4 regions of the Planococcus dechangensis genome follow, and region 1 is predicted to be linked to each of the others. Evidence: riboswitches for the same ligand, from Rfam matches in the RefSeq annotation. Region 1 holds a riboswitch; each other region holds the start of a gene.
The links. A riboswitch is a leader RNA that binds a small molecule or an ion and turns the genes downstream of it on or off. The one in region 1 is predicted to bind cobalamin.
Positions count from the first base shown of each region.

Region 2: another riboswitch for cobalamin. It lies ahead of ACFO5U_RS04300 (cobyric acid synthase); the one in region 1 lies ahead of ACFO5U_RS12055 (acyl-CoA thioesterase).
Region 3: another riboswitch for cobalamin. It lies ahead of ACFO5U_RS15740 (hypothetical protein); the one in region 1 lies ahead of ACFO5U_RS12055 (acyl-CoA thioesterase).
Region 4: another riboswitch for cobalamin. It lies ahead of ACFO5U_RS09635 (ABC transporter substrate-binding protein); the one in region 1 lies ahead of ACFO5U_RS12055 (acyl-CoA thioesterase).

Region 1 covers NZ_JBHSGL010000005.1:1,802,222-1,809,518, forward strand. Annotated here, with positions in the region: gene ACFO5U_RS12030 (DUF1259 domain-containing protein) at 76-474, opposite strand; gene ACFO5U_RS12035 (hypothetical protein) at 720-920, opposite strand; gene ACFO5U_RS12040 (flavodoxin domain-containing protein) at 994-1,467, opposite strand; gene ACFO5U_RS12045 (ribonucleotide-diphosphate reductase subunit beta) at 1,457-2,503, opposite strand; gene ACFO5U_RS12050 (ribonucleoside-diphosphate reductase subunit alpha) at 2,510-4,687, opposite strand; gene ACFO5U_RS12055 (acyl-CoA thioesterase) at 4,689-5,177, opposite strand; cobalamin riboswitch at 5,316-5,495, opposite strand; gene ACFO5U_RS12060 (hypothetical protein) at 6,026-6,199, shown strand; gene ACFO5U_RS12065 (DUF3934 family protein) at 6,324-6,515, opposite strand; gene ACFO5U_RS12070 (glutathione peroxidase) at 6,588-7,064, opposite strand; gene ACFO5U_RS12075 (MarR family winged helix-turn-helix transcriptional regulator) at 7,093-7,297, opposite strand, start outside.
Region 2 covers NZ_JBHSGL010000005.1:251,191-258,487, reverse strand. Annotated here, with positions in the region: gene ACFO5U_RS04310 (ABC transporter ATP-binding protein) at 1-233, shown strand, start outside; gene ACFO5U_RS04305 (ABC transporter permease) at 230-997, shown strand; gene ACFO5U_RS04300 (cobyric acid synthase) at 1,192-2,712, opposite strand; cobalamin riboswitch at 2,819-3,004, opposite strand; gene ACFO5U_RS04295 (peptidase MA family metallohydrolase) at 3,257-4,147, opposite strand; gene ACFO5U_RS04290 (HAD-IIB family hydrolase) at 4,537-5,295, opposite strand; gene ACFO5U_RS04285 (Crp/Fnr family transcriptional regulator) at 5,373-6,044, shown strand; gene ACFO5U_RS04280 (GNAT family N-acetyltransferase) at 6,192-6,629, opposite strand; gene ACFO5U_RS04275 (tetratricopeptide repeat protein) at 6,631-7,293, opposite strand.
Region 3 covers NZ_JBHSGL010000015.1:299,445-306,741, forward strand. Annotated here, with positions in the region: gene ACFO5U_RS15725 (alpha-ketoacid dehydrogenase subunit beta) at 1-394, shown strand, start outside; gene ACFO5U_RS15730 (biotin/lipoyl-containing protein) at 409-858, shown strand; gene ACFO5U_RS15735 (ABC transporter substrate-binding protein) at 964-1,923, opposite strand; gene ACFO5U_RS15740 (hypothetical protein) at 1,920-2,462, opposite strand; cobalamin riboswitch at 2,631-2,810, opposite strand; gene ACFO5U_RS15745 (ferritin) at 3,166-3,663, shown strand; gene ACFO5U_RS15750 (alpha/beta fold hydrolase) at 3,727-4,488, opposite strand; gene ACFO5U_RS15755 (hypothetical protein) at 4,890-5,360, opposite strand; gene ACFO5U_RS15760 (PQQ-dependent sugar dehydrogenase) at 6,006-7,297, shown strand, end outside.
Region 4 covers NZ_JBHSGL010000005.1:1,306,894-1,314,190, reverse strand. Annotated here, with positions in the region: gene ACFO5U_RS09645 (YwiB family protein) at 1-163, shown strand, start outside; gene argS (arginine--tRNA ligase) at 160-1,821, shown strand; cobalamin riboswitch at 1,866-2,050, shown strand; gene ACFO5U_RS09635 (ABC transporter substrate-binding protein) at 2,397-3,374, shown strand; gene ACFO5U_RS09630 (FecCD family ABC transporter permease) at 3,367-4,359, shown strand; gene ACFO5U_RS09625 (adenosylcobinamide amidohydrolase) at 4,360-5,820, shown strand; gene cbiB (adenosylcobinamide-phosphate synthase CbiB) at 5,817-6,770, shown strand; gene cobD (threonine-phosphate decarboxylase CobD) at 6,757-7,297, shown strand, end outside.

The sequences.
Region 1 (7,297 bases):
CACGCCGATATGGAAACGTATTGAATGAATATAATCAGAAAAGGCCCGAATGTTCCCACATTCGGGCCTTTTCTATTAATCGATCGTCTGCAAAGCAGCTGCGAGGCGGGCCGCAAAATGTTCAGGCGGTTCTTCCGCGACTAAGCGCAAGCAGACAATGTTCGGGTTCGAATCAATACTTTGCTCGAACTCTGTCGGCAAGGCGATCCGGAATTGCTGCAAAGCCCCAGTGAAAACCGGCACTTCTTCGGGCAGCAGGAAAATATCGGCGTTATTTATTGCAGTGCCGTCCGGTTGGAGGTTTTTAAATGAGATATCGTGTTCGAGCGTGCAATTGAAGCTTCTTGTATGCAAGTGGATTTCCACAGTCCGGCTTTTTTTGATAAGACATTCCATATCGGTCGTGTCGGTTTCCGCTTCGAGCAAACTCCCGACCCGCTCCGCCAAATCCATAATCGTCTGTTCTATTTTCATTGTTCTCCCCTTTCGTTTTCAGGCAGAAATTAAAAAAAAACGCCAAAAAGAACCTTTTATCAGGTTCTTTTCGGCGTTGGTTTCAGCACTATCGTCTGTTCCATTTTACCAAAATTGCAGTATTGTTCTTGAGTATGCTTCGTTTGGATGTTCAATCGGAAATACTATGGCTTCCCGCTCTGTTTCAATTATAAAAGATATCATCAAAAAAGGAAACAGTTGACCTAGCTTCTAGCTCACGCGCCTTAGTCTTCCGTGTCTTCTTCCATCTCCTCTTCCTCATCAATTTCTACGTCAGGGTCGGTCTCTTCCAGATCGTCATTGCCCGGTAAAACATCCGTCTCTTGCTCCATTTGCGGTTCCTCTTCATCGCCGCCGCAAGCCGCCAATATTCCGGTAGACAGGATTGCCGCTGCGCCAACTTTCAACCACTTGTGCTGTGCCATCTTCATCCTCCTCCGTTTTATTTGTTATTAGCCCTATACCCGCTGGGAGGACAAGAAAAACGGAAAGTCTGTATCATTTGCTCGTTTCAAATAGATGCGCTTGCTCGTGGAATTTGGCAGCTACACTTTTCGCAAACTGGCGGCATCTCACACGGTCTTCTTCAGAGGGCATCTGTTCTACTTTCAAGGTCGCCGCAAGCGCCGTTCGGGCATAAAGCATATCCCGGAACTGGTCGACCGCTCCGCAATAGTTGGCAAAACACCGGTCGCCAGTTCCGAAAACAGCGGTAATAGGCGAGTGGCTCAGATTTTCGAATTCCCAAAACAGCTTGTGCAGCTGCTTCGGCACTTCACCATTCGCCCATGTATAGGTTCCCACTAAAACAATATCATAACGTGAGAGTTGTATCGGGTCGAACTGGTCTGCCCGGAACCGATCTGGAGCCAATCCCCGTTCACTCAACGCTTGTTCGACCATTTCCGCAAGGAGCTCCGTATGGCCTGTGGCAGAGGCATAGACAATCGCCGCAGCCGGCTTATAATTCATCAAAGCCATTCGACTCCGACACTTTCGTATAGGCACGCGATTTCTGCTCGAAGAAATCCGATTTCGTACTGTTCATCATATCGTCGCCAAACACCCGGATCCACGGCATCGGGTTGTCGCGCGTTTCATAAAGGTTGCCGAGGCCGATTTGGCGCAGCCGCTTGTTTGCCAAATACTCGACGTATTCGTTGAACTCATCGAGATCCAGACCATCGATTTCTCCGAGGATATGCTGTGCCCATTCTTTTTCGAGTTCGACAGCATGCGCCACTTCCTCGCGGATCCAGTTGTTCATGCTATCTGTCGCGAGCTCCGGGTTTTCCGCAATCAAGATGCGGATAAACTGCGAAACGAAATAAGCGTGCTGCATTTCATCGCGTTGGATATAGCTGATCATCGTACTCGTCTTGAGCATTTTCTGCTGGCGAGCGAGATGGTAGAAAAACGCAAAACCAGCGTAGAAATAAATGCCTTCTAAGTTGATCGAGTTTACCGACAGCTTCAACAGGTTTTCCAAGTTCGGCTCATGGCGGAACGCTTCGTACGCAGACAAGATCCGTGCGTTGCGCTTTTTGACGAGCGGGTCGTTCTTCGCTTCGTCAAAGCGCCGGTTTTGTTCATCGAGCGGCACAAGCGAGCTGAGGACGTAAGAATACGACTCGGTATGGACCGCTTCCTGCTGGGCGATGACGGCAAAAATCGATTTAAAGCTCGAATCGCTGACATAATCCATCACTTGGGTCATCGTCGGCGTCTGCAGGCTGTCGAGAGAAGCAAGCTGCGTGTTGATGCGCAAAAAGACATCTTTCTCGGTATCCGACAGTGAGTCCCAGTTTTTGATATCATCCTGCATATTGATTTCCTGCGCTTTCCAAAAGTTGGCGAGCAGCGCCTGGTACAGTTCATACATATGTGGGTGGGCGATATCATTCCAGTTGAGCAGACCCGAGCTCTCACCGCCGACAATGGCGGTCGAGCGGTTCGGTGCATCCGGGTCCATCAATGGTTGTTTCGTTAAAGTTTGCATACTCCTCATCCTTCCTTAGCTTTCGCATGCCTCGCACGCTTCGATTTCTTCCTGCGACGTGCTGCGTACATAATAGCTCGTCTTCAATCCGCAATTCCACGCTTCGAGGTGCAGTTCCAGTAATTCCTTGGCGCGGATCGTGTGCGGCACGTATAGATTAAAGCTGATCGACTGGTCGATATGGCGCTGTCTCGCCGCGTTTTGGCGGATGCTCCATTTCTGGTCCAGCACGTGGCGCGCGCGCCGGTAATAGTCATACGTCCGGTGATTGAGGTCCGGTGCTGTGACGTTAAAGCGGAAATTCTTCTTCTCTTCTGCGTATTCAACTGCATATAGCGGGTCGATGCCGTCTGTCGAGCCGCCGATCTTCGCGGTCGACGAGTTCGGTGCGACCGCCATCATCCAGCCGTTGCGCACACCGGATGCAGATACTTTTCTGCGCAAGGCGTCCCAGCGCTCTCCCTTGTAGCTGCGGCGCTCGAAATACTCGCCCGTATGCCATTCAGAACCGGTGAATTCACTGAATGCGCCTTTTTCTTCTGCCAGTCCCGCTGATGCGCGGATGGCGTGCCAGGCGATTTCTTCATACAATGTATCGGCATAATCGACTGCTTCTTGCGTCTCCCAATGGATGCCGCGAAGCGCCAGTAAATGGTGCCAACCGAATGTTCCTAATCCTACAGCGCGGTATTTCTCATTCGTCACTTCCGCCTGGCCGACGGAAATCGTATTCAAATCGATAACGTTATCAAGCATGCGCAATTGAATGGGGATCAAGCGGGACAAGACGTCCGCTTGCACCGCTCTTGGCAAGTTGATTGACGACAGGTTGCAGACAACGAAATCGCCCGGTTTTTTCACAGTGACCAAATTGCCTTCTTCGTCTTTATATTCTTTAATGATTTCTGTCGGCGACATATTCTGTGCGATTTCACTGCAAAGATTGCTGCAGTAGATGGATGTTTTGCCGATGCCGCGCAAGTGCTTGTTCGGGTTCCCGCGGTTGACTTCGTCGCGGTAGAACATATACGGCGTGCCGGTCTCGAGCTGTGACACCATGATACGTGCCATGATATCCATCGCACGTGCAGATTTTCTCGGCAATAATGGATGCTCGACAGCTTCTTCGTATTTCTCGGTGAAATATTTGCGGTCGGTTTCGTCGTAGAAATCTTCCAAGCCTAGCGAATTGCCCTGATCGTCTTTCCAGCCCATAACTTGTTTGACTTCATGCGGGCAGAACGTATGCCACTCACCAATGCTACGGCCGTTTTCATCCGTTTCCTGCAGCTTTTGCATAAACAGGTCCGGAATCGACACGCCGGTGAAAATATCGTGCGCTTTGCGGCGCTCGTCGCCGTTATTGGTTTTCAAGTCGAGGAAGCCGTTCATGATGTCTTTATGGAAGACATCCAAATAGACGGCTACTGCACCTTGGCGCTGGCCGAGTTGATCGACGCTGACGGCGGTGTCGTTGAGCAGGCGAATCCACGGGATAACGCCGGATGAATTGCCTTTAAACTTGCGGATGTCCGAACCGAGCGCACGGACTTTGCCGTAATAGACGCCAAGGCCACCACCATCTTTGCTGAGGCGCGCGACATCCCAGTTGTTCTGGTAGATGCCGTCAAGCGAATCCGCTACGGTGTCGATAAAGCACGAAGACATTTGCCCGAAGCTTTTCCCGGCATTCGATAAAGTTGGAGTGGCGACTGTCATATACAAATTGCTCATCGCCCAATATGCCTCTTTGACGAGTTCCAGGCGACGCACTTTCGGTTCTTTTTGCATCAAAGTCATGGCGATGATCAAAAAGCGCTCCTGCGGCAGCTCCCACACACGGCCGTCGTAGTCTTTTGCCAAATAGCGGTCGGCGAGCAAGAACAAGCCGATGTAATTGAATAGCTCGTCGCGCTCAGGTGCAATTTCACGTCCCAATAAGCGGATCTCTTCTTCCGAATAAGCTCCCATCAAATCTTTCGAATAAATGCCGAGATGGCTAAGCCCTTCAATCAATCCGTAGAAGTCATCGTATTTGTTCGCTGCGCTATAGCCGCGCGTCTCAGCCGCTTGTTCGTATAGTTTCTCCAAATATAATCCTGCCGCTTCAAATGTCCAATGCGGCTCGTCCATCGACACCCGGTCTAATGCATCTTGAATCTTTTTATCCCTTGCTACTGTTTCTAATATCATCTCAGCACAACTCCTTCGCGTATTCATTCGCTTTCATGCGGCGTTCTTTTCGTTCCTGTGCATTTTCAAACAATCGTTTTTCATTTTCAGTTTCTGGTACCACGCTTGCGACCGGTGTCGGGCGTCCTTCTGTATCAACTGCCACCATCGATAAAATGGCGGTTGTCGTCAAACTGCGCGTGCCGCTTTCGATGTGCTGGCATTCCGCTTTAACATACACTTCCATCGATGTCCGGCCCGTTGAGATGACGACACCTTCCAAGATCAGGATATCGCCGACTTTCGCCGATGACAGAAAATTGACGTTGTCGATAGAGGCGGTGACGACTGCGTGCCGGCTATGCTTCATCGCCGCAATCGCTGCGATTTCATCAATATAAGCGAGCACCGTTCCGCCGAAAATCGTGCCCATATGGTTCGTATCCGGCGGCAAGACGAGCCGGGACTGGATGGTCCTCGACACACCGGCCGGAAGTTGTTCTTTATACATGCTGATATCCTCCTTTTAAAAAAACACAAAAGCCCCCGCTCTCCGGAGAGAATGGGGGCATAAACGCAAGTTAAGAAGGTGGGCATACTACGACCACGCGAACACAACCTTTGTCATCCTTCCCAATTCCCGGAGAAGAGCAAAACGACAACAAAGGCAGGTCTCCTGGCTCGCGCGTCACTCTCACCATGCCCTTCCCGTCCATTGGACAGTGGGATCATCATGGTTCGTCTGCGCTTACAGTTGCGGGAACAGCTCCGGTTTTCCACCGGATTCCCTATTAAGCCCATATTGGGCACCTTCATTGCGGTATCACTATATATGGTGTCATATATTAATTAAAACACCAAATCTTGTAGTTTTAACTATAGACCTTTTCCAATTTAGCCGCAAGTATTTTCTAGGGTCTACCATCAGAAAGTGAAAAAGGGGCTAGGCGTTTAACTGTTTCAAGCATAAAACTTCCCATTTGTAGTTGTTTTTTGATGCGGGTTTATAAGTATCGAATTTGGGGATATTAGCTGGAATCTGGAAGTGGTGGAATGAGAGGGCTGATTTTTTCATCGCCACATTAGCCGCAGCCTTGGGTTGGCCTCCCGCAATAAGCCAAGAAAAGCATTTGTCTTATTGCTTCGTCTCACCTTTATGCGCGCGGCCGCTTCGATATTCCACTGATTGTGGAATGTGAAAGGGTGACTGTTGCTCTACTTAATGTCTACTATTCAAGGTACAGCTTATTTGGATTCGTGCCTATTGGTTTTTTATCAATTTCACTGATATAAAGTGAATAAATAGTTGTGTAAGAATCTCCCATTTTGGTTATACTTATAAAAAAGGGGGCTGAAGTTATGTATGTTCTTGGATTTATCGCCGCTTTGGTCGCGGTCGGCGTATTTGTCGATTACAGACAGGATAATTTCAAAGACCGCAAACCGCATGATACCAACCCAAATAACCATTACGCCAACCACTCAGCAGAGAACGCCCACAACAGCAGCGGATTCGACCAGCACAGCCCATGATCATTGGGCGTGCTTTTTTTTCGAAAACACAAAACTGGAGGAGGAATGCAATCTCCACCTCCATCCAGTCCGCTGTTATTTCCCAGGAAATAAAAAAACCGCGCAATTGCATGCGCGGCTCGTGTTATCCATCAACCCATTCGGATTCAGCTTGTTGTGGCTGCTTTCCTTTTTGGCCGGTGACTTCTTTATTGTCTTTGCTCGTATATGGCTTGTAACTCTTGGCTTTGTTTTTGCCTTTTTCCCAACGGTTCCAGCCTTTTTTGCCGGTTCCTTTGCCAATGCCGCTTTTCGCTTTCGGTTTTGCTTTGCTCATTTCTTTCACTCCCGTTCACACATCGTGACGTTCAGCTTAACACATCCCGCCGCTTTCGTGAACAATTCTTGTTTAGGCCCCGAGCACTTTCTGGATGTCTTTGTGCATCGAATCGGGTGTATCTTTCGGTGCGAACCTCGCCACGACTTTGCCGTTCGGATCGACAAGGAACTTCGTGAAATTCCATTTGATGCCGCTCGACAGGAAGCCTTTCGTGTTCGATGTCAAATGACTGAACAATGGATGCGCTTCTTTTCCGTTCACTTTGATGATATCGTGCATCGGAAACGTGACGCCGTAAGTCATGCGGCACGACGATTCGGCATCTGCCGCTTCCCCGACTTCCTGGCCGAATTGATCGGACGGAAAGCCAAGCACGACAAGACCTTCATCTTTATAGCGCTGGTAAATTTTTTCGAGGCCGTCAAACTGGCCGCGCAAGCCGCATTTGGTCGCCGTGTTGACAATGACCATCGGCTGGCCTTTGTAGCGTTCGAGTTTGTACTCTTCCCCGCTGGCATTGGTGACCTTAATATCATAGATTCCCATCATTCACCACTCCTGTTTCCATGAATTTTCACAGATCCATCTCGCTGAAAAACGCATTCAAGGCTTTCAAGTTTTTCATCAGCTCAATCGCATTGACGTCGAGGTAATTGCAGCTGGTGATCTTGTCGTGAATGGCCTGCTCGATCGGCTTTTCATCCGCACGCGATTGTTCGGTCAAGGAAATGCGGAAAGCACGCCGGTCTTCGATCGATTGCTCTTTGATCACACGGCCG
Region 2 (7,297 bases), 1.6 Mb from region 1:
AAGTTTTGGTGAAGACAGCGGAGATTCCACCAGCATGCTTCACGTGGGCAGATACTGGTGTGGCGCTTATCGAAAGCCTTTCGCCTACCGCATTCCTTTTAACTGGGACTGAACAACTGGATTTGAAAAACCTTGTCAATGACTTAACTGCAAAAGAGCTGGATATCATGTCCATCGAGTTTTATGAAAAAGGAATCGAGGAAGTTTTCCTGGAGATGGTGTCGGACACATGACAAACTTTACTACATTAATGCGCACAGAATTATTGGAAGCCTCGAAAGAATTTAAGTTCATCTGGTTAACGCTATTATTCGTCATCCTCGGCGTTACCCAACCATTGATCAATAAATACATGGACGTCATCCTCGAAAATCTTGGCGGTGCAGAGGGGATTACCATCGATCCGAACCGGGCAGTACCGAACGCAGCTGAAGTTCTCCTGTCCACTGTTTCCGGCCAGTTCAATCAAATCGGACTCATCATTTTAATCATCAGTTTCATGGGGCTGATCGCATCCGATCGCAACAGCGGCATGCAGGACTTTATTTTGACGCGCCCCGTCTCACTGCGCTCCTACCTTTTATCCAAGCTGGCAAGCCATTGGTTGATCAGCATGTTCTGCATATCCATCGGCGCAACGGTTTCTTATGGGTACACGGTATTTTTATTCGGCTCTTACTCTTTGACAAATTTCATGCTATTCTTGATTTTTTACAGCCTTTGGATTTTATATGTTGTGAGCTTAACTATTCTAATCAGCACCTACCTTAAGAGCCCCATCCTGATAGCCATCACGACAATTTTGGTGTCTATTTTCTTTATCGTCATATCAGGGTTTAACCATCTCATCATTCAGTTGTCACCAGGAGGCATTTTATATTTGGCTCAAAGCAGATTACTGTCGATACAGGACTTGAATTACTTCAGTATTTTAACGTGCCTAGTTTTTATCGTGTGTAATATGTTATTGGCCAACCTGAATATAAAAAAATCGTAAGACGGATGGGTCAATTCATCCACTGCCTAGATCATTAGAAAACTTGCGAATCTTCAACTTGAATTGTGGGATACAGTGTGGAGTTCATTTTGTCGATCACGCAAATGCAAAAGCCGAACTTCAATAAGAAGTTCGGCTTGTTGTTCTTTATAATCCGCTGTTTTCCAGCGGTATTGAAAAAACACATTATCATCTTACACTTTGCTTTCGTGGACCGCGTCAGCCGCCAAGCCGAGTAGTTGGTAAACCGCTGCGATGTTCATATGGCTGCGAACTTGCTCCGCTAGAAAATCATATGCTTCTTCCCTTCGCTGGGCATCGGGTTTCACATTGTCTTCCAACAGGTCCAATCCTTTTTTGACACGCAATTCATTGACCAGTTCACGTGTGAATTTCCGGTTATGAAAAATGCCGTGAAGATAGGTACCGATCACTTCTCCATCTGGACTTACTGCCCCGTCCATCCGGCCGTCCGATAGCTGCATAAATGGGATAGCTTCCCCGTAGATGGTCGATCTTCCCAAATGGATTTCGTAGCCTGTCAGCACCTGTCCGTCTTTTACTTGCTTGCCGGTCATTAAAACCGTTTTCTTATCCCCGACAAACACCGTGTCGACCGGCAGTAATGAAAGGCCCCTTGCCACTCCACCTTCCCCGTCGACTGCCTCATTATCTACGAGTGATTCCCCAAGCAATTGAAAGCCTCCGCAAACACCGAAAATCTTTGTTCCGTGCTCGCGCAGCTTTTGAATCGCACCATCGAACCCGGTTTCCATGAGCCATGCAGCATCAGCCAATGTGTTTTTGGTTCCGGGAATGATCAGAAGGTCTGGTGTACCGAGTTCTTCGACTTTTCCAACCAGACGAACGCCAGTTTCCGGTTCATCAAAAAACGGGTCTATATCTGTAAAATTCGAGATTCGAGGGAGCCGGATGACGGCTATGTCTATTGCAAACTCTCCTGGCTTCGGTTTTTTAAACCGCAACGATGATAGTGCGAGAGAATCTTCTGCATCGATTTGGACATCGAGATAAGGCAAGACCCCAAGCACCGGAATGCCTGTTTCTTTCTCCAGCCAGTCAATGCCATCATCGAGCAGCTCGCGCATGCCGCGGAATTTGTTGATGACAATTCCTTTTACACGTATTCTTTCTGATTCATCGAGCAACGCAAGGGTTCCGACGATAGAAGCGAAAGCACCGCCCTTGTCGATATCCACAACTAAAATGACGGCGGCATCTGCCAAGTGGGCCATTCGCATATTGGCAATGTCTTTATCCTTCAAGTTGATTTCTGCGGGACTTCCGGCACCTTCGAGCACCAGTACGTCAAAATCTTGCTGCAGCCTGCGCATCGACTGCTCGACCGCCGGCATCACTTGCTGCAAGAAGTCGTCGCGATAGGTTTTTGCATTCATGTCCATAAAGTGCCGGCCATGGACGATGACTTCTGACACCATGTCCTGCTTTGGCTTGAGCAAAATCGGATTCATGTCAAAAGTCGCCGGAATACGGGCTGCTTCTGCTTGAACGCCCTGCGCCCTGCCGATTTCGCCTGCTGCTTCTGTCACAAAAGAATTCAGCGCCATGTTCTGGGATTTAAACGGAGCTACCCGAAATCCATCGTCTGAAAAAATTCGGCATAGCGCTGTACAAATCAAGCTTTTCCCCACGTCAGAAGCTGTTCCTTGAACCATAATGGAAACTGCTGGCATACTTTTCCCTCCACTCGTCAAAATAGAAAAATCCCCCACGAGCCGCGAGGAATTGAGGAAAAACAGCACAAAAAAAGGCGTGCTTCCAGCTTGTCCTCGCAAGCGAATGGGCATCCACACAAAGGCAGGTTTTCTGGCTCGTGATCATCGCATTCTGAACCTTCCTGAAGCATCGCTTCAGCGGCTTTTTGCAGATGGCTCTCACTTACAGTGGCGGGACCGCACCGGAATTCAACCGGTTTCCCTTTTAACTTATGTTCAAGACATAAGCACCTTTATGAATTGGATCGAACTCTATTTTCTTTTCATTATATACACAGTCGTTCTTTCCTCACCAGCATAACTTTTTTCATCTTTTAGACCAACTCCACACGTTAGTCACTCCTGAAAAAATTATACCGTCTTTCAAAAATAATGATTAAATAACGGTATAATAACTTAGAAACTGATAAATTTTATCTAGACTATCGATAAACCTTCTTCCGATAATCCTGCAATATGTAAACCAAACAGATTAGAAATTCCTTAAAATATTTAATTTGCTTCATTCTATATAAAATTTTAAGTACACTTTATCTAATTCGTTAATTGTTAACCCCGTTATTTCTTTAAAACTTTTCTCGAAGTCTTTGGTTTTATTTGCCGAATTCATTATTTTGTTGATAATCTCTTCCCCGTATTCCTCTATTAAGTATTCAATTGCATAATAACTCTGTGCATAATTGTTGGTTGACTCTATGTACCTCGCTTCAGCCCATTGTTCATAGGTTGTTAAGTGAGCAAAAGGAATACTTTCAGATTCAGGCAAAGGTGCTCCTTGATCTTCGGCTTCAATATATTCAGCAACACCTTCTTGAAACCAAAGCGGGTAAATATTTAAATCTTTAGCCTTTTGAGCAAAAGCGTAGTGAGTATATTCGTGAAGAATGACTCCCTGAAACATGTATAAAGGGTAATTCTCTCTTTTTAATATAAGGTCCTTATCAAGATAATGTATGGCTAACAGCTTATCCTCTGCTGAATAAAATCCAGCACCACCTTCTACCCCAGACAACTTCGACATCTCTTCGCTATCTTGGAATACAAGAAAGTCAATCGGTTCTTGATATGTTTTGCCGAACAATGCTTCGGTTTTCACGAAAGCTAAGTCTAACGTTTCTTTTGTTATTGGCAGAAGTTCAGAGAAATCCTTTTCATGATAAATTGAAACGTGTTTATAATCTTCTTGTAAGTAAGAATCTTTGATCTGGTTTTTTAGTTTTCCTTCAGGACTTCGAGTTACTATCGCTGCCATTGCTTCGATGTATGTAAGGTTTATATCTGGTTGTTCTTCTGCTATGACTTTGTAAAGAAAAAAGCTCCCACCTAAAACTAGAAGGAAAGAAAAGAAAACAAATATTGTTAAACTAAGAAATACAATTTTAATTTTTTTCACAGGCTACTCCTTCGAATGGAATTAGTTTAAATGTACTTCTATCAATTTAATTATAGTATACATTAAAGTAAATAAATGGGTTTTCCTAAATAAAGTTCTTCCTACTCACATTTTTTTATTTCTAGATATTTCAAGAAAATTAAAGCGCCATGATTAAGTAATCATTGATAACTTTTAATATTTAACGAAGTAAATCTTTCTTATCGATAATCATAGAAGTGTTCGTGAAATTACACTTACACAAACGAAAAAGAGAAGATACTCGGGACCAGTACCTTCTCTTTTCGCTATTATGGACTTCCGATAAGGGGTCATATGTAAACTGGCAATCTATAGATATTTTTTCTAATTGAGCTGTGTTTGAAAGTTTAATTAATTTTTTACTTAAACTAATTAACGTCAATCTGTTGCGTAAGATACTTTTCACTCATAGACAAAATCATTTTTGCCACTTGATCCTCTGTGATTTGTTTGGTCGCATGTTCTTTGGCAACCGGATGATTACCAATGCATATGCTTTCTTTGGCAGCTTCAAACATGCAGATGTCATTTGAGTCATTACCAAAGGCAATAAACTCATTTTCTTTGACTCCCAGTTGCTGTAGCCCAGCCCATTTATCAATGCCTTCAGGACTCAAATCAAGTATTCCTTCATTTTGGTGCAGATGCAGGTTCAGAGGAAGGGCTTCCAAGCTTTTCTGTATCTCGTCATTGCTTGTGAAAAGAACCATTTTCACTACATTTTCCAGCAAATCAATCGGCACGTTTTTTGCACTCTTCAACGGATCGATGTTTTGATAGATCGGATGGGTCTGTTCTCCGGTATAGCTGTAATCCCAGCTGCTATCAATCAAATACGTTAGCTGGTGCGTATCAATAATATGGAAAAGTTGCTTGCAAGTACTCTTGTCAAAACTGTTTACTTCGATTGAGCCATCCGCATTTCGAAAAGCCCCGTTTCCACCGACCATTCTTAACCGGTAATATTTTTCCGGCAGCACAGGCAATAAGTCACGTATCGGTCTCGCAGATGAAAAGATGATTTCGTGTCCCATTGCCTGGCACTCATCCAAAGCAGCACAAATTTCTTGGGTTAAAGGTTGGCCTTTAAAACAAATGGTTCCATCAAGATCGAATACAAATTGCATAATTAGTCACCTCACCTCTATCTTACCTAAGCTTTGCTATACTAAAAAGGACGTCTGTCCAAAAAGGTGAACTATTGATGAAACTTACTGAAATCCAAACTTACATTGAAAATAATGAATTGCAGATGCTTCTCCCCCATGTTGAGTTCATCCAATTAAAAACATATAAGGCTGGAGACATTATTTTAACCGAGGGCGATCAAATTGATGGATTGTACTTACTTGTAAAAGGAAAATGCCGGGTAGCCACCACTGAAATCACAGGAAAGTCACTCTTGCTCCGCTTCTGTACTCCTTTTTCGATTCTCGGAGATATTGAATGTTTTCAGAACGTGCCGATTCAATCGGAAGTACATGCGGAGGAGCCATGTACTTTTCTCTTTATCCCAATCGATTATTATAAGCATTCCTTGTCCCTTGAACCTGAATTTTTGCAGTTACTCTTAAAAGAGTTGGCCTATAAACTGCAAACATGCACAACTGCTTCACGCGTAAACTTGTTGGCTTCTGCAGAAACACGATTTGCAAGTTATTTGTGTACGATAAAAACAGAGGATAAGTTTGCGAAACAACTCGCAACCAATAACTTGGAAGAAATCGCTTCGCTTATAGGGACAACACCTCGTCATTTAAATAGGGTTATTCAAAAGTTTCAGGAAAAAGGAATTCTACAGAAAGAACGGCACCAGTTGATTATCACTGATTGGTCAAAACTAGAAAAACTAGCAGAAGGAATTCGATACCAATAAGGTATTCTTCGAATTCATTAGGAAGGAACTGTACGTACAAGCAGATTTCTAAAATCGAAAAAGGGAGAAGAGGTGCTTTGATCATCTCTTTTCCCTTTCGTATATTTGCAGCTTCCGATAATGGTTGATATGTTAACTAATATAATATTATCGTTTAGTGAATTCAATTTCAAACTCGGGTGTTTCTTCATCGTATTTTATGCTCTTGCATCCAATCCTTTCATAGAATTGAATCGATTCCTTGCTAGCGTTCCATTGCAGCCACGTTGCATTGACCGATTTGCACCAATCAAACGTTGCTTCCATCAGCTGACGTGCAAGTCCTTCCTTCCTGTATTCAGGCAGGACATATAAATCATGCAATCGACAGGTTTTTTTCCCAAGCCGCAGGTGGAAGCCATAGTCTTGCGCTATCGCATAACCTAACGCTTGTCCTCCGCGAAATACACCAATAAACAAATAGCTTGGATTCTGCACAGTTTCTATGAATCGTTCTTGTAAACCTTGAGTTTCCACTTTCCCCATGTTCATTAACAACTCCGATATAACCTGGAATTCTTCCTCCTGAACGCTTCTAATGTTCATTTTATGCTTGCCCCTCCTTCGATACCGTATCTCCATGCAGTTCCAGTAAACTTTGAATTTCTTCTACAGCAATACGATCTTCAGCTTCTTTAAATACTGAGATGGCTTTGTGGAAAGCATTTTTTGCTTCATCAAACTTGGATGTCGCTACTCCCAATTCCCCCATCCCTCTATACGCACATCCTTGGGCTACCAAACTTTTCGACAAGACCGCATATTCCAGTGATTGATTCAATAGGACGGTTGCTTCTGTGTATTTCTTCTCTTTTATCGCGATAGAACCCCGTTCATAAAAATTAGCTGCAAAGCCGACGTAGAAGTCAGGGAAATGGCGAGTCCAGATTTCACTTTCAGAAGTGAAAAAGTCCAAGGCCCGTTGATAATTTCCAGCCATTCGCTCGACCATTCCCAGTTGATGGAGAGCCATCGCTTCTTCTTTCAAGTTGAATTGCTTCTTGGAAATCTCCAGCAGTTCCTGATAGTAGGCAGTGGCTTTTCCAAACTGCCCTTGAAAGCTTTTAACATAGCCAAGACCATTTAAAGCCGCCTTATAGGAAGTAGAGGTTTTATCGGGTATGCTGTTCAAACATGAAAGATAGATCTTTTCGGCTTGCTGAAATTCTCCTTTATCGAAAAGGTCGAATGCATCATCCAGTTCCTGCATCTAA
Region 3 (7,297 bases), on a different contig from region 1:
TGTCATGCGCGAAGGGAAAGACGTAACGATCGTCGGCATCCAGATGATGACGCATTTCGCGATGGAAGCGGCCAAGCGATTAGCACAAGACGGCATCGAAGCGGAAGTCATCGATCTGCGTTCCTTGGCACCGATCGATAAAGACACCATTATTAATTCCGTGAAGAAAACGCATCGCCTGGTCGTCGTCGATGAAGATTACCGCTCGTATGGCATGACCGCAGAAGTGGCAGCGATCGTTTCGGAAGAAGCGCTCTACGAACTTGAAGCGCCGATCAAACGACTCGCGATTCCGGACGTGCCGATTCCATATAGCCATGTACTCGAAGACTTTGTCTTGCCAGGACCGGATAAAATCGTCGAGGCGGTCAAACAGATGATGGATGAAGCGTGAATGGAGGCGGTTCGATGCATGATGTAATATTGCCGAGGCTGTCGGAAGATACAGACGAAAGCTTGATTGTCCTATGGTTTGTCGACGAAGGCGATTACGTGGATAAAGACGCGGTACTATGTGAAGTGCAAACCGAAAAAGCCGTATCGGAAATCCGTGCAGAAACGAGCGGAACGGTGAAGAAAATTCACGTGAAGCGCGGAGATTCCGCCAAAGCGGGCACTTTACTTGCAGTCATTGACACGAAAGAGCAGGCGCCGGTAAGATCGGAAACTCCTGAACAAGTCCATCTTGAACAAGCAGCAGAAAACGATAGCTCACAACAGGCGGCGAGCTTTACGCGCGTGTCGCCGAGGATGCGTCATTTGGCGAAAGAGCTTGGCGTCAAACTTGAAGACGTCAAAGGAACTGGAAAAGGTGGGGCCATCACCGAACAGGATATCCGCGACGAAGCGGGATTGTGAATAGCAAAAAGGCGCAGCCATGTAAGACGGCAGCGCCTTTTTTTGTTTTGAATAATTTATTCATTCCATTTCTATAAAACGACAAAATGCTTGGGATGAATAAAATTATTCCATCAATTCCGGATATACCGTTTCCGCAACTAACTGCACCGCTTCACCAATGCGCGGCCCAGGGCGGGAAGTGATGTCGGAGTCGATGAAATGCACTTCACCGTTCTCGATCGCTTCCACATCGGACCAGCTGTCGCGCGCTTCGATATCGCCGACTGCATCTTCCACGTAAGACACGGTCGTCAAGATGACTTCCGGATCGCGCGTGATGACTTCTTCTTCAGAGATATTCGGCCAGCCTTCCAGGTCCTCGAAGACATTGGTCACTTGAGCGTGGTTCAGGATCTCCTGCTGGAACGTCGATTTACCGGTTGTGTAAATCTCAGGGGATGGGCTGATTTCCACATACACTTCTTTTTGCTCTTCGACCGCTGCCAGGCGTTCTTGGACATCCTCGATTTGCGTTTGGATGCTTTCGATCACTTCAGCGCCTTTTTCTTCTTTTGCAAGCACAGCTGCGATTTGTTCGATATCGCCGTATACTTCGTCAAATGAAGTGGCCGATTCGATAACAAATACCGGAATATCGGCATCTTCAAGCTGCGCGAGTGCAGGCGGTGCTTCGCCGGTTGAATAAGCTAAAACGACATCCGGGTCGAGCTGGATGATTTTCTCGGCATTGAATTCCACGGAATCACTGACGCGCTCGATATTCTGTGCCGCTTCCGGGTAGTTGTCATAGTCAGTTACGCCGACTAATTGATCTCCGGCATCGAGTGCAAAGACGATCTCAGTGTTGCTCGGGATAAGCGACACGATCGTTTCAGGCGCTTGTTCGAATTCAAGTTCTTCACCGCGGTCGTCAATGACAGTATACGGTGCGTCGCTTGAAGTCTCAGTGGATGTTTGTTCGGTTGTTTCTTCTGTTGCCGGTGCTTCGGCGGCGTTGTCTTGGCAAGCACCGAGTGTCAGGGCAAGCGGAATGCTGAGTAAGAGAAATGATTTGATTTTCACGTGTGAGTCTCCTCTTTCTTTTTGCGTTTTGTTGGATAGGATTTGCTGACGAACGGTATTTCATCGACGCCGTGCTGCTTGTTCACGTAGACGGCCATCACAAAAAAGACATTGGCGAGCAGGTTGGCGTAGTCCATTAAATGTTCCGGCACTGCGCGCTCAAGCATCACGTGATGAAGCGCACGCACCGATTTTTTCGCTTCACTGCGGCACACGTGAAGAATGCAAGCCGCGTGCGTTCCTTGGGGTAGGACGAACTGGTCGATTTGCTCTTTCACTTCAGCTACGTAGCGGTCATACATATCGCTGAGCTCGGCAAGGTCTTGTTCAGTAATGGCGAGTTTCCCGCGCACGGAGCCGTTCAAGTGATAGACCATCGGCTGCAAATAGCACAAGTCTTCCATCACTTCCGGGATGTCGGTGACGGATATCGCTTCGCCGATCCTTGTCGTCAGGGAGTCGGTGCGAATTTCAAAATCGACAGTCGGTGCGTTTTCCCGCATGAATGGGTAGCACAAAAAGCGCATGTCTTTTTTCATTGTTTCACCTCCAAAATAGTGTCCGTAAATATCAGCGCACGCATCGCTTTCAAAAAAGAGACAAAAAAAGCCACTCTCAACGAAGAGAGTGGCACGATTGCGAATATCCAGCACAAAGCTGTCCATAGGAAAAAGTTGCCGTAGATCCTCTTATCTTCCGAAGAGCAAAAATACGTTCAGAAAAAGGTAGGTCTCCTGGCTTGTGCATCGCTTTACTCTAAGGCCTTCCCGAGTCTCCCCAGTGGCATCTCTTATTTCATACGCACTTACAGTTGCGGAAACAGCTCCGGATTTTCACCGGATTCCCTGTTACGCTGACGAATCAGCACCTTTTCCCTGCATGATTATTTACTTAGTTTTAGTGTAGCACTTTTGATGTGGATTTAGGAGGGGATTGTGGAAATGTTATTTGGTTGAATAATGGAATGCGGTGGTTCACCGCGCCGGCCGCTTTGGGCATGGCTTTCGCAATGAGCCGGGTAGGGCGTCCGTCTCAGTGCTTCGCCTAGCCCTTGTGCGCGGCGTCGCTGGGATCGTTCATTGTGAAAAGGATGATACATTTAGATTCCATTGTGTGTAATGGAGTGGAAGGCAGGATGAGAGCGGAGCAGATCCATTATTAACTTTCCATAGCTTTCTATAAAATGGGTTAATCAACATACGTGTTATACTAACGTTAAATAGAATAGAGGAGGAATTCAAGATGCTACCAACAAATTTGACAGAAGCGTTAAACGCTCAATTCAATAACGAACTTCAGGCGGCACATGCCTACACAGCGATGGCGTCGTACTTTTCAGGAAAAGGGTATCACGGATTTGCCAACTTCTATTTAATCCAATCACGAGAAGAACATGTGCACGCGATGAAATTCTATCATTACTTGGTGACAATGGATGAACAACCTGTACTCCAGGCGTTGACAGAACCAAGAAACGAATATGCAAATGCTTTGGATGTTGTGGAAGCGTCACTTGCGCAGGAAAAGTCAGTTACGGCAAACATATATAAATTGGTAAGCTTGGCGGATGAACTGCAGGAACATGCTACGCTGTCATTTTTGGATTGGTTCATTGAAGAACAAATGGAAGAAGAAAAGATGTTTCGCGACATGATCATTCGCATAAAAGGCATTGAAGAAGGCGGCGAGTACTTCCTGAAAATGGACGACGAATTTGCTGCAAGGAAATTGGAAGAATAATAGGGTGGAAAACAAACAGCACACGATTTGTCGTGTGGTGTTTTTATGTGGATTGTAAAGTTTTCATGACTCACTCTGACTTAAGGAGTGATCATTTTCTAACCAATCAACAATCAAATCGACAATGATTTCTTGTTGTTCACTAACGGTGATCTGTGCCTCATTGTCGCCGGACTGACTACCATATACGCCAAAATAAGCGTGGTTTCCGCCTGGAATTTCAATCAACTCTGTTGTTTCTGGGAGGTTCGAGCTGTTTTCCTTAATTTTTTCAGGCGTACTTAATCCATCCTCTGAACCGCCGATGGATAAAACGGGTAAGGTGGATTCACTTAAATAGTCATTGCTTGCTGCGTATGCCCCAAGCAATATGAGCCCGTTTACGCGATCTAAATGTTGATCGGCATACATAGCTGCCGCTGCGCCTCCCATGGAATGGCCCGAAACATACCACTCGATGCTGTCGTCGCTTTCTATTATTTCATCCGCTTTTGACACATCTAAAATTGATAAATTTAATCGGACTGAAGGGATAGCAACTGTAATGTTTTGCTTGGATAATTCTTGTGCTAAATAGGCATATGCTTCAGGTTCGACTTTTGCGCCAGGATAGAGGATTAACCCTTTTTCTGCATTTTCTGCTCTATACATATACCACCCGTCTACGGGTTCTATAACTTCCTCTATCTCTATTTGATCCGCATCTACCGCTTCAAATGTATCTTGAGCCCATATAAAAAAGATAGTGAAGCTCAGAAGTACGACTAAAGCTAGTGTGAAAAGTGAGATGAGCAAGGTTTTTTTGTTCAGAATTTTTTTCATCATGAGTACCGTATTATTCCTAATCCAATCAAGTAGAAAGATATAGCCAATCCACTAAATAAATTATAAATAATTTTCCTTTCTGGATTTTTTGAAAATATTAGTTTGAGCTGTATTAAATTGACACGTTTCCGAACGCTTTTTTCGGTCATTTTCAGCTTTTTAAAAGTGTTCGCAAAAGTGTACTTTTACAAACGGTTTTTAAACAATTGTAAAATCAACAATTTTCAATGGAGGTTATAAGTAATTGAAGAACTATTAACAATTAAAATCATACAAGATTTAAATAGTTAATCGAATGGCTTTGTTAAAGTTTAATTTTATTTTACTATGATTAAAAACTTCTAAAGATTAATAGAAGTCCTTTAAGTTGTTTTTAGTGGTTTCTTGAACTAAAGCATCCGTTAGATAAATAAAACTTGATAATAGATTCCTTGTTTTTCTTTATTAGGTAGATCGTATTCTTCCCTAAGAGAGCCTTCATTTTTTTCCATAAAAGATACATACTGATTTATACTTTCAATAAATCCTTTTATATCACCTTTTCGAACTTGATAATAAGTGTTATTCCATAATTCAATGGAATAATCGCCAAGCTCTTCCAATGTATTTCTACCTGTATCACTTAGAAGGACGCTATTTTTATCCTGAACAGTATCGACGACCTGAATAGAAAGGTTATACCAATAAGCCTCCATCATTCCCTCATCATTAATATGAAACGTGAAAAGCACCAAATTATCAATATAGTTAAGTCGCTGAATAATAGCAGGTAACTTTTTTATTTCTTCCAGTGGAAAATAAACATCGTTAAACCAGACATGTCCTCTACCCAACTTTTCCAACTCAAAAGAACATTGTTCTGCAAATTCCATTATTACACCTCCTAAAACTATGGTACCTAACTGCATTTTATCGGACCAACTTGCTCCGTTAGATGAAAAATATTTATGATTATTTCGTAAACTCGGAAAACCTAAGCTTATTATATGTTTCAATAATTTGGATTAAATTCCCTTTAATTATCGTCTCATTAATTGTGACTTCATTTAATTGAAAACGAATACTTACCAACACTTAGAAATATGCGGAAAATTATCAAGATGTTTCTTTGCAACCTCGTGAAAACGCTTATCCAACCTTAATTAGCAGAGAGTAGTAAAGAAAAAAATTAGTTTACATATCCCGACTTATCGGAAGCTACAAAATAGAAGGGAGAGAAGAAGCCGATAAGGCACATCTTCTCTCCCTTTGTTAGTGTTTCTTAAAAAGAACATTTGCGAACGCTTAGTGTGGAAATGCATTTGTGTACTCCATATTGCTGTTACTGAAGTGGACTCCATCTATGAAAAAATCAAATTATTTTTTAATATCCTATAATTATGATAACGTTGTTTCCACAGGAGCTTCATATTTTTAGTTATAATATGAAATTCTTAACAATTTTCGGTGCTGAATTTCAGGGTAATGAAATTTAGAATTTATCCAGTTAAATATTTTAGAAAAGGGGAGGAAAGAGGATGACAAAAGTTTCGTGGTCAAGGCTATTGTTCTTTACCATGCTGGTCTTTGTTTTGGTATTGGCAGCATGTGGAAATGATGATACGTCAGAAGAAACACCTGCTGACTCGGATGCCGCAACAGAAGAAAGTGCTGCAACGGAAGAAGGTACTGACGAAGGCACTGAAACGGAAGAAGGTGCTGAAGAGGGCGCTGGGGAAAGTGCAGATGGATCTGCAGAATCTCAACCAAAAGTTACAGAGTTTGAACCGGCATTTCCAGAACAAACACGAGCACCTGCAGTAGAGACGGAAACAGAACTTGATGTGGAAGTTGTGGTTGAGGGTCTTGGCGTATCTTGGGGGATGGAAGAGTTTGAACCAAACCGCATACTTGTGACGCAAAGAGATGAAGCGGAACTTCTTATTGTAAACCTTGAAGATGGCTCTGTTTCAGATCCAATCGAAGGTACACCAGAAGTAAATAACTCAGGTCAAGGCGGGTTGCTTGATGTAACTGTTGCGCCTGATTTTGACGAATCAAGATTAGTGTTCATGACTTTTTCCGAAGACATTGAAGGCGGCACTGTAACTGCTGTCGGGAAAGGTGTTTTATCAGAAGATGAGGCTTCACTTGAAGATTTCGAAGTCATCTTCCAGGCAACACCCGCATACGATGGTGACTTGCACTATGGCGGACGCATTATCTTTGATGACAATGACAACCTATTCTTAACAACGGGTGAGCGTTCAGATGATCCGATTCGCGAACGCGCACAAGACTTGGATGCATACTTAGGTAAAGTCATTCACATTACACAAGACGGGGAACCAGTAGACACAAATCCATTTATCGAAGATGAAGACGCTCTAGATGGTATTTACAGCTACGGTCACCGTAATATTCAAGGTATGGACTTCAACCCTGAAACAGGAGACTTATGGATTGTTGAATTCGGCCCGCAAGCTGGGGATGAGTTGAATATTATTGAACCAGCTAATAATTATGGATGGCCAATTGTTTCTTATGGCATCGAGTACACTGGTGAATTAATCAATGGTGGTGTTTCAGAACACGAAGCGCAAGGCTTTGTTGAACCAGTATATTATTGGGATCCAACGAGTGCACCGAGTGGTATGTCGTTCTATGATAACGACGCAATTCCTGAATGGGAGAACAATTTGTTCATCGGTGGTTTAGTGTCGAGCTATATTGCACGTGTCGTTATAGAAAATGACATCGTCGTTGGGGAAGAACGTCTATTGTCTGATGAAGGCGAACGTTTCCGTGATATTCTTGTAACTGAGGATGG
Region 4 (7,297 bases), 500 kb from region 1:
CGGCAATCTGCGGAACGGGGAAGGCTCCTTCATGTTAACGACAAAAGCGCATGAATTGGTCGTCACGGAAAGCCGCTTCCGTGTGCGTTATGATTTGGCGCTTGGAAATGATTATGTGGGCGAATACGAAATGGAAATACAGTTTATGGAGGGAACCAAATGAACGCAGTAGAACAAGTGCAGCATTCGATTAAACAAGCGATCGCCGATGCGGTCCATAAAGCAGGATTGACGGAGGAACCAGTCAATGTCCAATTGGAATCACCGAAAGACAAAGCAAACGGCGACTATGCGACAAATGTCGCCATGCAATTAACGCGCCTTGCGAAAAAGCCGCCTCGCGCCATTGCAGAAGCTATTGTTGAAAACCTCGACACACAATCTGCAAACATCGAAAAAGTCGACATTGCAGGTCCTGGCTTTATCAATATCGTCATCAAAAAAGATTATTTGAACGATGTCGCTAGAACTGTACTCGGACAAGGACCGGAATACGGCCGTTCGAACGCCGGCAAAGGTGAGCGCATCCAGGTTGAGTTCGTCTCCGCAAACCCGACTGGCGATCTTCACTTAGGGCACGCCCGCGGTTCTTCTGTTGGCGACTCGATGTGCAACATTTTGGATTTAGCAGGTTATAAGGTATCCCGTGAATATTACATCAATGATGCAGGCAACCAAATCAATAATTTGGCGCTGTCGATTGAAGGACGCTATTTCGAAGCACTCGGAAAAGGCGAAAGCATGCCTGAAGACGGCTATCGCGGCCAGGACATAATCGATATCGCGGCAGACCTTGTCAAAGATCACGGCGATAAATTCCTCTATATGACGGAAGAAGAACGCTATAAAGCATTCCGTGAACACGGCTTGAAAGTGGAATTGGCGAAATTGCAGAAAGACTTGGCGGATTTCCGCGTCCATTTCGACGTATGGTATTCGGAAACGTCCCTTTACGAAAATGGCAAAATCGATGCAGCTTTGAAAAAACTGCGCGACAACGGCCACATTTACGAAGAAGACGGTGCAACTTGGTTCCGTTCGACAACTTTCGGCGACGACAAAGACCGTGTACTCATCAAAAACGATGGCACCTATACGTATTTGACGCCAGATATTGCTTATCACGACGATAAAATCCAACGCGGTTTCGATAAGCTTATCAATATTTGGGGCGCCGATCACCACGGCTACATCCCGCGCATGAAAGCGGCGATCGAAGCGCTCGGCTATGACCGTGACACGCTTGAAGTAAGCATCATCCAAATGGTGCAATTGTACAAAGACGGCGAAAAAATGAAGATGAGCAAACGTACCGGCAAAGCGGTAACGATGCGTGAATTGGTCGATTTAGTCGGCTTGGATGCGGTCCGTTATTTCTTCGCGATGCGTTCTGGCGATTCGCATATGGACTTTGATTTGGATTTGGCCGTATCCCAGTCCAACGAAAACCCAGTTTATTATTCCCAGTACGCACACGCGCGCATCTGTTCGATCTTGCGCCAAGCCGCGGAACAGAACTTCACCGCTTCGACCGAGCATTTGGAACTTCTGACAGATGAGAAGGAAATCGAAGTATTGAAGAAAATCGGCGATTTCCCGCAAGTAATCGCAGACGCAGCCAAACTTCGTGCGCCTCACCGCGTCACGACTTATATACATGAACTGGCGTCCAACTTCCACAGCTTCTATAATGCCAACAAAGTATTGGATGCATCGAACGAAGACTTAACGCGTGCCCGCCTGGCGCTTATCGAAGCGGTCAAGACGACGCTCGCCAATGCATTGAAAACGGTTGGGGTCCAAGCTCCGGAAAAAATGTAGAAGACAAGCAAGACTTTCGGTGTATAATGAAGTCAATACAGCAACTGAATAGCAATCATGAAGGTGCTTATGTCTAAGAACATGAGTTAAAAGGGAAGCCGGTGCAATTCCGGCGCGGTCCCGCCACTGTATGTGAGAGCGAACTGCAATTGGCCACTGGGAAATTCCCGGGAAGGCGCAGCGAGCTATGATCACGAGCCAGGAGACCTGCCTTCATGAGAAACGAACCGCAAGCTTGCGAGGACAAGCCGGACGCGCCTTTTTTGCGAAACCGTCCTATCCGTCCCCCGCAGTATCACTGCGGGGGACTTTTTGTATCGAAAAGCGTAAGCGGCCGTTCTGGCTCGACAGGCGTAAGACGAATGGCCGAAGCGGCGCTTTATGCCGCACAGGGCAGTCGGCTTACGACTCGAGAGACAGGCCGCTGGAACTAGAAACCAAGAAATGTGCAAGCGGCCAGGTGGAGGCTAAGCTAAATGCGCGACGTCCTGTCGCAACGCTTAGCTGACCCACATCCCACGAAACCCGAGCGAGCGCTTGGTAGGGAAAGCATGAATATACTAGGAGGAAAAAACATGAACAACATATGGAAATTCGGCACAGCTGCTGGAATGGCGGCACTAGTATTGACTGGATGCGGCGACACGGCGACTCCAGTAGAAGAGCAAGATGTAGAAACACCGGCAGAGCCGCCTTCGGAAGTCGCAGAAGCGGAATTTCCAGTGACTTTAGTCGATGCATTGGGCGATGAAGTCGTCATTGAAGAACAGCCGGAATCCTTTGTTTCGATGATTCCTTCCAATACAGAAATCGCTTATGAACTGGGACTCGGCGAAAAACTGGTCGGAGTATCGGATTTCGATAATTATCCAGAAGAAGTGGCAGATATTGAAAAAATCGGTGGACAGGAATTCAATGTAGAGCAAATCATCAGCCTGCAGCCGGATGTCGTCTTGGCTCATGAATCCGGACTCGGCATGGGTACAGAAGGGCTTCAGCAATTGCGTGATGCCGGCCTGAACGTTTTTGTCGTGGACAACGCTGAAACATTTGAAGAAGTATACGAAACGATTACGGTGATCGGCCAGGCATCAGGTGCAGTAGAAGAGGCGGATGCTTTGGTGGAAGAAATGGAAATGCAAGTAGCTGAAATTCAGGAAATGGCAGCGGCCGTCGAAGAAACAAAGTCTGTCTTTGTGGAAATTGGCAGTGAGCCGGAACTTTACACAGCCGGCGAAGGCACGTTCATTCATGAAATGTTGACGATGATCCAAGCGGAGAATGTAGCTGGAGACGAGCAAGGCTGGATCAGCATGGACCCGGAAGCTGTCGTCTCGGCAAATCCTGATGTCATCATCACAACTGAAGGCGCGTATGTCGAAAATGCTATCGAGCAAATCAAAACACGCAGCGGCTATGCGGAAGTGACAGCTGTCCAGGAAGATGCAGTTTATGAGTTGGATGGCGATACGGCGACGCGTCCAGGACCGCGCTTGACGGAAGGCTTGATGACATTGGCACAAGTGATTTACCCGGAGACTTTCGGTGAGTAAGACAGCACTCGCGTACCTGGTCTCGCTGTTTTTGCTTGGCGGAGCTGTGGTGCTCGGCGTAACGGTCGGAACGGTACCGATATCACCTAGAGTAATTTGGGATCCATCATCAGATACGGCGGCAGCGAATATTTTATGGAATATCCGCATGCCGCGCGTAGTCTTGGCGGGATTGGTCGGTGCGGCACTGGCGATTGCGGGAGCAGCTTTTCAAGGCTTGTTGAAAAATCCGCTCGCTGACCCTTACACTTTGGGAGTGTCTTCCGGTGCCGCAGTGGGCGCCGTGATGACGCTCTTTTTCGGTATTTCAATCCCGTTTCTCGGCATGTTTACCTTGCCGGTCATCAGCATGATCGGCGCGTTGATTACGATGCTTGCGGTTATGGGATTTGCACGCCTTGTCGATCGCTCGATGAAAATGGAGACTGTCATTTTGACAGGAATCATTTTCAGTTCGTTTCTAGGGTCGATTATGTCCTTGATGATTGCTTTGACTGGCGAAGAGCTGCGCCAGATTATTGGCTGGCTGCTCGGTAGCGTATCGATGCGCGGCTGGCCATATGTTCAAATGGCGCTGCCGTTTATCCTGGGGGGCTCTTTCGTATTATGGCTGTACCGCAGAGAGTTGAACGCCATGCTGTTCGGCGAAGAGCGTGCGCAGCATCTTGGCGTCGACGTCAAGCGGAGCAAGATGGCGATTTTAATCGGTGGATCGGTGCTTACCGGTTCGGCTGTTGCCGTATCCGGGACAATCGGGTTTGTCGGATTGGTCGTGCCGCATATGACACGCCTCCTATGGGGTTCTGACCATCGCCATTTATTGCCGTTGTCGTTCATTAACGGTGCGGCGCTATTGATTGTATGTGACTTGGTGGCACGCATGATCATTTCACCGACTGAATTGCCAATTGGTGTCATCACCGCGTTTATCGGCGCGCCGGTATTCGCATTTATCTTTTTCCGCCAGCGCAGAGGAGGGCTGTAAATGTTGCAGATTGAAAATATTTCAGGCGGCTACGGCGATAAGAAAATCGTCGATTCCTTGTCTTTTCAAGTTGAAAAAGGCCGCATGCTCGGCATACTGGGACCAAACGGCAGCGGCAAGTCGACGTTGATGAAACTGATCAGCGGCGTCTTGCCGCCGACAGATGGGGAAGTGCGTATTGACGGCAGAGCACTCGCCGATTTTCCGGCAAAAGAATTGGCACGGAAAATGGCGGTGCTGCCGCAGCTTCACGCCCATGCTTTTTCCCACACGGTACGGGAGACCATTTCACTCGGCCGCTATCCGCATCAAAGCGGCTGGTTTTCTTCCTGGTCTGAAGAAGATGAAGCAGCGGTTCAAGAAGCGATGGAACTCATGAACGTCAGCCAATACGAGACGAGCTTGATCGAGCAAATGTCCGGAGGTGAGCAGCAGCGTGTTTTTGTGGCACAAGCCTTGGCGCAAAATGCTTCGATTCTGTTGCTCGATGAACCGACCAACCACCTCGACATCAATCACCAAAAAGAATTATTGGACACCATCAAAAAACAAGCGATTGAAAAAGAATTGACAGTCATCTCCATTTTTCATGACATTAATTTGGCTGCCATGTATTGCGACGAACTGCTGCTGATGGATGGGGGGCGCATCGTCCGCATCGGTGAACCGCATGAAGTCGTCCGGACTCATGATGTTGAGTCTGTTTACAAAACGCGTGTCAGCAACCATCCCCATCCTGAATTGCCGAAGCCGCAAATCACCTTATTGCCCGGTGTGCGCCGGCAATCGATCGGAAAAACGATACGTGCGAGCGATTTTCTCGTGACCCCGGAATTTGTCGTCTATCAAAGCGAGCAGCCGCTGAAAACCGTATCGTCGGCAGTCGTCAACGCAGGATCCGGCTGGTTCCGCAACTTTCTTAACCGTCGTGTCGATGCCGCTTATAACATCGACAATAGCTATGAAGAGATGGTCGACTATATTGAAGACAGCGGCTTAAAGGCAACCGATACCGTGGCGATGATGACCGCTGTCCGCACGGAACATGCGATTGTCCGTGAATACGAGGCTGACTTCGGCACCATTGTCGTATCGGTCACGGCGGGCGTCGGCAACGGCGTCGATGTGTCGCAAGCTGTGGCGCGTGAACAGCGTGTCGGCACGATCAATACATGGATCATGGTCAATGGCATTTTGTCGGACGAAGCGTTCATCCAAGCGATGATCACAGCAACAGAAGCGAAAACGAAAGCCTTGCAGCACGAAGAAGTCGTCGATCCGTTGACCGGCACCATTGCTACGGGAACGTCGACGGATAGCTGTTTGGTCGCCGCGACACAGCAAGGCGAGGCGCTACCGTATGCTGGGCCGATCACAGAAGTCGGCAAACTGATCGGGGCTGGTGTTTTCCAATGCACGGTAGAAGCGATCCAACTTTATCGTGAGGCTAAAAAAGCATGATCTATCATGTTTTGGCGATCGGACTCGGAATGCTGCTCGACCGCTTGATCGGTGATCCTCCCACTTGGCCGCATCCGGTTCGCTGGATCGGTTCATTGATCAACTGGCTGAAGTCGCGCTTGAACACGCCAAGGCATGCGTTTCGCAATGGCTTTATCATGCTGGCAATCGTTTTAGGTATGGTCGTCTCGCTGACTGCAATGCTTGTGTGGAGTGCATATGCCGTCAGTCCAGTAATCGGCATCGTGGTGGAGGCGATATTGATTGCTGTCGGTTTGTCGCAAAAAAGCCTGCAGCAAGCCGCTGAAGATGTATATGAACCGCTTGTCCGAAAAGATTTCACGAATGCACGTGAAAAACTCTCCTGGATTGTCGGAAGAGACACGCAAGGACTTGGCGAAAGTGAGATTACGCGAGGCGTCGTCGAAACCGTATCGGAAAACACGAGCGACGGCGTTACCGCACCGATGTTTTGGGCGTTGCTGTTCGGTGCTCCCGGATTATGGCTGTACAAGGCAGTGAATACTTGCGATTCCATGGTCGGCTATCAGAACGCAGAATTTCAGGCATTCGGATTTGCCTCTGCAAAATCCGACGACCTCTTAAATTATGTCCCAAGCCGCATCACCGGATTTTTTATTGTGGTGTTCACTAAGAATGACAGTGGCATGGCCTTGAAAAAACGTTTGTCGATCTGGCTTCGTGACGCACCAAAGCACCCAAGCCCGAACAGTGGCTGGCTTGAAGCGGCTACAGCGGTACAACTCGGTGTACAACTTGGGGGCATCAACTCATACAGCGGCGTCCGGTCGATTCGCGCAAAAATGGGCGAACCACACGTTGAACTGGGGGCGCAGCATATTATGCGTGCAGTTCAGCAAATGCATATTGCCGCTGCCTGTTTTTTTGTTTTCATTGCGATAGGGGGAATTTTGTTTGAACTTGCCTGAACATGGAGCTAACCCGCATCGTTTGTATAAACAAGCGGGACAAAATAGGCCGGCTGATATCATCGATTTTAGTGAAAATATCCATCCTTTCGGGCCCCCTGTTTTTGTAAAACAGCAATGGCCGGAGTTTTTGGGCTTGCTGACAGCATATCCGGATCCGGAAGCAGAACCGTTCCGATCGGCAGCGGCCCAATATCACGGTGTCGACAAAGCACAACTCGCGGCAGGAAACGGCGCAGCGGAAATCTTTACATGGCTTGCCAGACGCTACCGGAACAAGCGCGTACTGTTGGTGGAACCAGGATTTTCGGAATACCGCAGCACCTTGTCAGCTGAGGGTGCCCAAATAATGGAAATTGATTTACGGGAAAATGAATGGAAATTAAATAGAGAACAAGTGAAGAGTAAAATAGAGGGTTGTGCTGCCTTTTATGTGTGCAATCCCCATAATCCGACGGGCCGATTAATAGGAATTGATGAACTGGCGGACATTGCAGAGTTGTGCAGAGGGGTTTGCGAATTGGTCG